DNA from 2 places in the Vreelandella lionensis genome. Region 2 is predicted to be linked to the other one. Evidence: predicted binding sites of a transcription regulator. Region 2 holds the regulator's gene; the other holds the start of a gene.
The links. Region 2 encodes FliA, which starts transcription of late flagellar genes. Its sites were predicted from a motif close to CTAAAGTTNNNNNNNNNNCNGCCGATA; they were not measured.

Region 1 (4,422 bases), on a different contig from region 2:
TCATTCGAATGCAGTAGAGGACGCACCATGTCAACAACCTACCTACCTTTGCTACTAGGCGGCATCGCTGTTGTGTTAGGGCTAATAAGCGCTGTGCTGTTTTATAAGGTGGTGATTGCGCCACGCAAGGCCGAGCCTTCCTCTCAGCAGGCCTCTACTCCCTCATCTACTCCCTCAGCAGAGCAGGCGGATACCCCCAGCTATCAAAGCCAGCCTAAAACAACCAGCAAGCAGAGCAAAAAGCCGACCCAGCAGTGTTTGTTTGTGATGTTTGATGCGCCCAGCCAAGCCATTAACCAAGCGCTGGGAGAAATGCTCACTGCGAAAAACGCCTTTTACGAGGCGGAGCTAGGCGCCTTCCACCTTCCGCCGGGGCCGCAGGGCTACCCAATTATGCTGGCTAGCGCTACCTCGCCGGGTAAACTGCCGCCGCTACATAAAGAGCATAAAGAGGGGGAGCATACGCCGGTGCAGGGGGTGTCGATCTTGATCCGCTTTTTGAACACGCGGAAGGTGTCGCGCAACCCGGAGGATTTAATTACCTTTACCCATGAGGTGGCGGCGCTGGGTGGCAAAATTTTGGATGCTAAGCGTAAGCCCATCACGGAAGAGAGTTTGGCGGCCATGTACCGAGAGGGGGAGTAGCTGGAAGGGGTTAGGTTGCTTCGTTGTTGTGCCCTGCAATCATATGGGGCGCATTAAGAAGGGTGCCGAAATCCTTCGTCTGCTAAAGCGGCCTCTACCCGAGCTTTTCACCTTATCGCTCATTGAGGCCGCTTACGACGTTATTGGCTACCGTGACGTTAGCTACTTTTTACGGCCTAGCTGGTAGTCCAATGCTTCAAACTGCTGGGTTAGGTAGGAGCTCATGCTGTTCATCTGGGCAATCATGCTATCTAGCTGGCCGAACTGAGTGCGGTAGCGGGAAATGGTGCCTTCGATGGTTTTTTCCATGCGCTCATAGCGCTCATCCAGGCTTTTTACACGGCTTTCGGCACCGCTAATCGCTAGCTTTACTACACCGTTATCGCCAAGCATTCGCTCTACGGTGCTGTCGAGCTGTGAGGCCAAGCCATCCCCGTCGCTACCCACAAAAAAGTCACTGAGTGCCTGGGGGTTATTGGCGACTAGGTCGCTGATTTTATCGTCATCTACTTCCAGCGTGCCATCTCGTTGCAGGGTAATGCCTAGCTGGTTAAGCGTGGAAAGCTCGCTCCCTGCTACGCTGCCCGTCAGCACACTACGCAGGCGGCTTTCGATAGTGCGCACGGTGCTGTCGCCTACCAATTCACCGGCGGTTTCGCTGTCGCCATTAAAGCTGGTGAGTTTTCCAATGGTGCCTTTTAGGTCGTTAAACGCTTTTACAAAACCGCTAATCGCTTCGCGCTGCTTGAGCGTATCGCGCTCTACATTAACCGTGCTGGTGGCAGTTCCGCCATCGGCAATGCTAAGTTCCGCTAAATTAAGGGTAACGCCCTGGATGGCGCCTTCGATCTGGTTTTTAGCGCTGCTAATGGCAATGCCATTGACCGTTAGCGCGGCGTCTTCACCAGCTTGCTTGGTGGCGGCATCTTCTGCAAAGGGGCCTGTTACCGTGATTCCGGCTGCATCTACAAAGCTAAAGCTGGCAATAGCGGCATCCGCGCCGGTCGTTTTAGAGCTAAGCGCCAGCCGGTAGCCCGTGCCATCGTTAATAATGGTGGCGTTTACGCCGGAGTCTTTGTTGGCGTTAATGGCATCGCGAATGTCGGTCAGGCTGCTGTCGGCAGCAAGATCGATTTTAACCGTATCGCTATTGCCAAAAGTGAGCTGAATGGCGGTGGCACCCTGCAGATCCAGCGCAGTATCGGTATCACTCGTGGTCACTCTGCTAGATGCTAGAGAGCCTGTCGTCGCGAGTTTCGACACCTCTACACGGTAGCTACCCGGCAGTGCATCAGCGGTGGCAGTAGCCTTAATCGCATCGCCCCGCACATTGGCAGAGAGGCTTTGATAAAGCGCCGAGTCATTGATTTTCGCCAGTGAGTCTTGGAAAGCATTCATTGATGTTTGCAGCTGGCCATAGGCGGAAATTTTCGCCTGTTGCTGCTGTTTTTGAAGCGTAATGGGCTCAAGCTTGCCACGCTCAGCTGCCTGTAGCTGGTCCAATAGGCCGGTGAGGTCCAAGCCAGAGCCAACGCCTAGAGAGGTTATTGTCGCCATGCCGATGTTCCTCAATGCAAAAGGCTAAACCAACAGTCATCCAAAACACTTAGTCAGGTACGGAGTGCTTGTTGAAATTTAATAACATTTTTATCGACGGAACAACGGAAGACTTTAGCGCTTTTTCAGGCGTTTAATGGCGTCTGTATAATAACCTAATAAAAACGCCTGCTTATCGCAGGCGTTTTGGAGATAGCTAAACAGAATTGGTATTATTCTCGTCCTAGCTGTGCATCTAACGCATCAAACTGCTGGGTGAGGTAGCTGCTGGTTTGGTTCATTTGAGAGATCATCGTATCCAGCTGGCCAAACTGGGTCCGGTAGCGAGAAATGGTTTGCTCGATGGACTGCTCCATTCGGGTATAACGTTCGCCTAGCGACTCAATGCGACTTTCAGCCCCCGACTTCGCTCCTGACACAGCGCCATTCGAGCCCAAAAGCTGCTCAACGGTTTGATTCAGTTGGCCTGCCATGCCGTCGTCCTCAGCACCGCCTGCAAAAAAGGCCGAGAGAGCGTCTTGGTTATTGGCAATGGCGTCGTCTAGTTTGCCGCTATCAACTTCGAGCGTGCCATCACGCTGTAGCGAAATGCCGATATCGCTAAGCATTGAAAATTGGCCTTCAATACCGCTACCAAGCACGCTGCGCAATCGAGATTCCACTGTACGCACGGCGTTATCGCCCAGCAGATCACCTGCGGCACCGGTTTCAGCATTAAAGCTGGTGAGGTCGCCAATGGTGCCTTTTAGGTCGTTGTATGCATCTACAAAGCCCGTCACCGCTTCACGCACTGCCAGGGTGTTTTGCTCTACCGACACAGTGCTATCCCCCTCTTCCTGAAGGTTCAGTGTGACGCCTTGAATGGCACCTTCTACCTGGTTAGTAGGGCTAGTGATGGCGATGCCATTCACATTCAGTGCTGCGTCAGTACCCGTTTGAAGAGTGTTAGTTGTATCCGCAGCAAACGGCGCAGTACCTGAGAAGCTGAAGTCTGCAATTGAGGCATCCGCGCCTGTTTCGCTTGAACTAAGTGCTAACCGGTAATCCGTGCCATCGAACACAATGGTGGCGTTAACACCGGAATCTTCGTCTGCATTGATGGCGTCTCGCATATCTTCAAGAGTGCTATCTGCCGCAATGGTCACTTCTTTTGTGGTTTGCGTGGCCCCTTCACCAAAGGTAAAAGTAAGCGTTTGTTCTGCTGTAGTGAGCGCTTCATCAACAGCCGTGACGCCTTCAGAGGCTAAGGTGCCGCGGGTTGCTAGCGTTTCAACCGTTACGTTGTAGCTGCCGGGCTGCGCTTCGCCATCTGCCGTGGCGGTGATTGCTTCTCCCCCTACATTAGTAGAGAGGCTCTCGTAGAGGTCGCTGTCGTTAAGTGCCTCTGCGGCGTTTTGAAATTCGGAAAGGGCGCTTTGCAACTGCCCGTAGGCAGAGATTTTGGTTTGCTGGGTTTCCAGTTGCTGCTCGATGGGCGCAAGTTTGCCACGCTCAGCTTCTTGCAACTGATCTAGCAAGCCGTTGAGGTCCAGCCCTGAACCGATACCAAGTGATGAAATGGAAGCCATGCGTACCGTCCCTTTTTCGCGTTGTGCGGCCGTCTTACCGATTTTGCGGCAGCCATTATTCAAGTTAGCTAATTAGTTATTTATTCGGCATTGAGACTATTAACTTTAACAAATTTATTAGCCCTGGGCTTACCCATTTATCAGAAACAGCAAACCAAAGCTATAAACTTCTGTTTATTAAGACTTTCTACCGACACCCACATAGCAAACACCCGCCTCACTCAACGCGCTGGGCGCATATAAATTACGCCCATCTACCACTAATTTATTGTTTAGCTGGCTTGCTAACCAAGTGAAGTCAACGGTGCGAAACTCTTTCCACTCTGTACAGATGGCCAGTGCATCTGCACCTTTTACTGCCTGTATGCGATCGCCTGCGAGCATCAGGTCGTCACGCTCGCCATAAAGCCTTCGGCACTCACCCATCGCTTCCGGGTCGAACGCTTGCACCTTTGCGCCTGCTGCCCACAGGGCTTCCATCAGTGCTCGGCTGGGCGCTTCGCGCATATCATCGGTGCCGGGCTTAAATGCTAGCCCCCAAATAGCAATCACTTTCCCCTCTAAGTTACCGAGGCTCTCTTGCAGTTTTGTGTAAAGCGTTTGTTTTTGGCGCTGATTAACGGCTTCTACGGCTTTTAATAATTCCGGCGTG
Region 2 (4,422 bases):
CGTTTGCCCAACACGCTGCCTAACGTCAGCGGCTGGTGTGCTGGCTCAGCCATGCCCAGCAGTTGGGTGAGATTGTTACTCACCGCTTGAATGTGTCTACACTCTTCATCCAGCACCATGACAGCGCCAAACGATTGAAGTAGAGAACGTTGCTTCGACACGAAGATAGCCTCGAGATATCTCTTTACCCCTCGACCTGTTGCTTCAGCAACAGCTCAACGCGTCGGTTGGCAGCTCGTCCTTCCGCAGTAGCGTTACTTTCCATGGGTTGGGTGTCAGCATAGCCGACGGCCCGCATACGTGAAATGGCAATACCCTGCCGCTCTAACTGGCGTACCACTGCGATGGCCCGCCCCACTGAAAGCTCCCAGTTCGACGGAAACCGAGCGGTCGCGATCGGCACGTTATCGGTGTGGCCCTCAATGGAAATTTGACCATCAAAAGTCTGTAGCACCGAAGAGAGCCGTTCTAACACAACTTGCCCCTGGGGCGTTAGTACATCGTTGCCACTGGGAAATAAAAGGCTATCGTCAATACGTAGCGTAACGCCCTCTTGTCCCTGGGAGACACTCACCCCAGGGATATCAAGCCCTGCCATTTGGGGATGTAAGCCATCGTGGCGGGGAAGTATTCCTGTGGCTAAGCTAGCCAATGGCAGTGACGTAACGGCATTCGAGGGATCCATGATACTGCTTTCACTCCCTTCGCCACCGCCGGATGGCGTAAGCGCCAACAGCAGTACAAACAGGGTAATCAGCAGCGTCAATACATCCAGGTAACTGGTCAGCCAGCTCTCGTCACTCTCTCCCACTTCGGCGGGAAGCTCTAAAGCATGCCGTGAATCGCGGTCGAGCATGACGCTACCCTTTTAATGCGGAACCCATATCGGGCCGAGGCTTAACGTTCGCGTCACGAATTTCGTCGTGGTAATTCGCTACGAAGGAATTAAGCGTCTCTTCAATAAACGACGGCAGGCGGCGCTTGGTAATTAGCGAAATGCCTTCCAGCACCATGTTCATAGTGATAAGACGCTCTTCCGTACGCCGCTCTAGCTTCACGGCAATCGGTTTAAACACCAAGTTGGCCAACAGGATGCCATAGAAGGTAGTCAATAGCGCCACCGCCATCCGAGGCCCAATTACTTCCAGGTCACCCGCGTCCATCACTTCGAGCATGTTGACCAAGCCTACCAAAGTACCAATCATGCCAAAGGCCGGTGCATAGGTGGCCATGGTGCGGAAAATTTGGGCTTCAGCATGCTCGCGGGCTTTCAGCCGCGCAATACGCCAGCGCAGCATGTCGAAGATTTCATCCTCTTTTGTATTTGCAATGACCAGTTGAATACCGGTGCGCAAAAACGGATTACGGGTATGTTCCAGTTCTTTCTCAACCGCTCTAACATCCCCCTTAAACCAAAGGCGCGACATGGAAACCAACTCATTGATGTCATCTCGCACATAGGTGTTTTCACGGCGGAAAACTAAACCAACCAGACGCACCACACGCAGCACTTCTTTCAGCGGATAGCTGATAAACGTGGCCGCCAGCGTACCGGTGATGACAATGGCAAGCCCCGGGAGGTTAATAAAGCTCTCGGGCGACTCTGCGGTAAAAAATAAAACGCTTACCAACAGCAGCATGCTGGCAAATATACCGATCAGCGTAGATGGATTCATCAACGGCTCCTCGCCGGTTATGGTTAGTGAGTGAGAGGGTTAATTAGTCTCATGTAGGCGAGCACGCAGCCGACTCACCGCCTGGCTGTGAAGCTGTGAAACCCGTGATTCGGTGACACCGAGCACAGCGCCCACTTCTTTTAGATTCATCTCTTCTTGGTAATACAGCGCCATTAGCAGCTTCTCGCGCTCGGGCAGTGCTTCAATGGCGTCGATCAGCGTTTGCCGCTGCTGTTCATCCAATAATTGTTCAAACGGCTGTCGGTGAGTGTCGTCCCCCGCAGGCTCGCCGCCATCCGCAATGAGCTCTTCGAACGGCAATAATTGCCCGCTATTGGTATCGTTGAGCAGTTGCTGGTAATCACTTAGCGGCATCTCCAGTTCACGGGCAATCTCCCCCTCTTCCGGGGGGCGCCCCAGCTGCTGCTCTAAACGACGCACAGCATCATCTACCGCCCGTGCCGAGCGGCGTACGCTGCGGGGCAGCCAGTCACGAGTGCGCAGCTCGTCCATCATCGCGCCCCGGATGCGCTGGCTTGCAAAGGTAGCAAATGTTGCTCCCTGGGCAGCATCAAAGCGCCCTAATGCCTCTAACAAGCCCACCATACCCGCCTGGATCAGATCATCCAGCTCAATACTCGCGGGCAACCTTACCTGCAGCGTTAAGGCCTGACGTCTCACCAGTGGCATGTATTGAGTTAACAGCTCACTCTGTTTGATCCTGCCTTGTGCTGTATACATCCTCGTGCCTCGCGGCTTAACAACCTTTACTGATAGTTCACGATCACTTGTAACCCCTGTACTCGCACAGGGCGTTGCCCTGGCTGCAGCGTAAACCGAAAGTACAGCGGTGCGCTCGCCAACATTCCCGATAGAGCGGTCGTGCTACCGCGCATGCCTGATAGTGCAACACAGCGTTCAGGATGACATAGCCAAGCGTTCACAGGCGTTCCCGGCGGTGACTCAAAGCGCCATTGAATTCGCGACAGCGCAGCATTACGCAGCGGGACGCCCGCTGGCGGGGTTATCGCCTGGCTGCTGCTGGTACGGTCGCTCATTGCTACCATCACACTAGGCACTTGGCTGCTCCAACTACCGGTTGCGGCCTGCGTATTCAACGCGAAAAACCATAACCCTGCTACTAGCCCTAAACAGCCCATTTTTCTTACTGTTAACAACTTTGCAGGTTTTATCAACGCCTCAATAGCCATCTGCTTAGCGTTACTTACCCAACTCGCCAAACTCTGCATAACTCTCCCCTTGAGCGACAAATGCACCCTGGCCCGCCGCTAGCGCGCCAGCAGCAGAAGCTCAATATCTAAATAACGAGCGGAAGCATTGCCCAAATTATCCAGCAACCCCTGGCGCGGCAGGTGGGGTTCATGAAGGGCTAGAAGACGCTGCGGACCGCCATGCTCGCGTAATTGGCGCAACACTCGGTACATAGTGGCAAAGGCGTCAGCATCACTGTTGATCCACAACGCCCAGCGTGAGTAACGCTCGGCTAAGTCAGTCAGCGAGGCGCTGTCAGGCATGACAATATGAACATCCCAATCCTGTGGGTCACCTGCCCATTGCCTCCCAAGGGCCGACCATTGCCCCAGCCGACCTCGCACTTTGTCCACCTGCGCTGCGCCAGCATGAGGTAAGCCTACTACCACTAACGTTTTTTTCGGTCTTGGAGGCGCCACGGTGGCAGGCTCGGCAGCAGCAGCTACCGTCGGTGCCATAGCCTCCTGGGTATACGCGGCGGCTTCCTCTTCGTTAACGGGAGCGGCAGGCACTGTCTCGTCACTTTCCACGTTATGGCCGACTTCATCAGCACCGCGCTGCTGGCGCTGTAAATCGGCCCATTTGCGCAGGCCAGCCGCCTGATCCTGGCCACTCATACCACGCCCTCACGACTGACGCTACCTAGCTGACGAATGGCATCGCGCGCCATCAGAACGTGTACTAATGCATCAAGCAGTGCCGTATCACGCCGCTTGCGCTGGGTTCCTAACAAGCGCAGCAAATCGGCTCGCAGGGCCTGAGCGTCCTCATCGTCAACGATATCTAGATGGCCAGCTACTGCAGCCGCGCCGCTGGCCATCAGCAGGCGCAGCTCGCTGCTGACATCACCACCGTCGGCCTCTTTAAGCTGCTGCCAAGCACGCTTGGTGAGCGATGCCAGTCCGTCACTCTGCAGTTGAGTGATTAAAAGCGTTAACACATCGCTGCCCAAACGTGCAGGCGTTAGCCAGTAGCGGCGCACGATTCGCTTAGTGCTTTCAGGGTCGCTTACCTCACCGACCCACGCCAATACGGGGTTACCTGATACGTCCTGCGCTTCAACATAGGCGCTGGAAAGCTGCATGCTTTGCCCGCGGAAACGAATGCCCACGCTATGGGTTAAGGTGCTTTCTTGGAACAGGGAGCGCAGGGTATAGCGCTCGCCCTGGCAGTATACCCGCTGGCTCGCGGGCACCATGCTGACCCACGTCAGATGCTGAGCGTTTAGCCAAGCCAGCGCCTCAGCGTCTGGCAGGGTAGGCAGCAGATGAACCGCAACATCTCCTGCACAACGCACCAAACGTGGCTGCCAGCCCGCTGGCTGACGGTGCTGAAGGCGAGTCAGTGCCAGCCAAGCACCTTGCTCATTCAGGGCAACATCTGGCATCGACCAGTCACAACCTCGCTCGTTGCGGCGGGGCGACCAAACCACCCCTAACGCGTCACGAGTGGTGGAGGCTTCGGCTAACAGCTC

Region 1: the regulator FliA is predicted to act here: its motif matches at 2,294-2,320, upstream of fliD (flagellar filament capping protein FliD).

What each region holds. Positions count from the first base shown of each region.
Region 1 is NZ_JBITWC010000036.1:15,077-19,498, forward strand. It holds gene ACIGG6_RS17075 (hypothetical protein) at 28-645, shown strand; gene fliD (flagellar filament capping protein FliD) at 808-2,202, opposite strand; gene fliD (flagellar filament capping protein FliD) at 2,415-3,770, opposite strand; gene ACIGG6_RS17090 (UDP-glucose dehydrogenase family protein) at 3,948-4,422, opposite strand, start outside.
Region 2 is NZ_JBITWC010000008.1:101,739-106,160, forward strand. It holds gene ACIGG6_RS06855 (sensor domain-containing diguanylate cyclase) at 1-161, opposite strand, end outside; gene ACIGG6_RS06860 (flagellar motor protein MotB) at 185-856, opposite strand; gene ACIGG6_RS06865 (motility protein A) at 861-1,676, opposite strand; gene ACIGG6_RS06870 (RNA polymerase sigma factor FliA) at 1,716-2,417, opposite strand; gene ACIGG6_RS06875 (flagellar protein FlhE) at 2,444-2,794, opposite strand; gene ACIGG6_RS06880 (hypothetical protein) at 2,966-3,565, opposite strand; gene flhF (flagellar biosynthesis protein FlhF) at 3,562-4,422, opposite strand, start outside.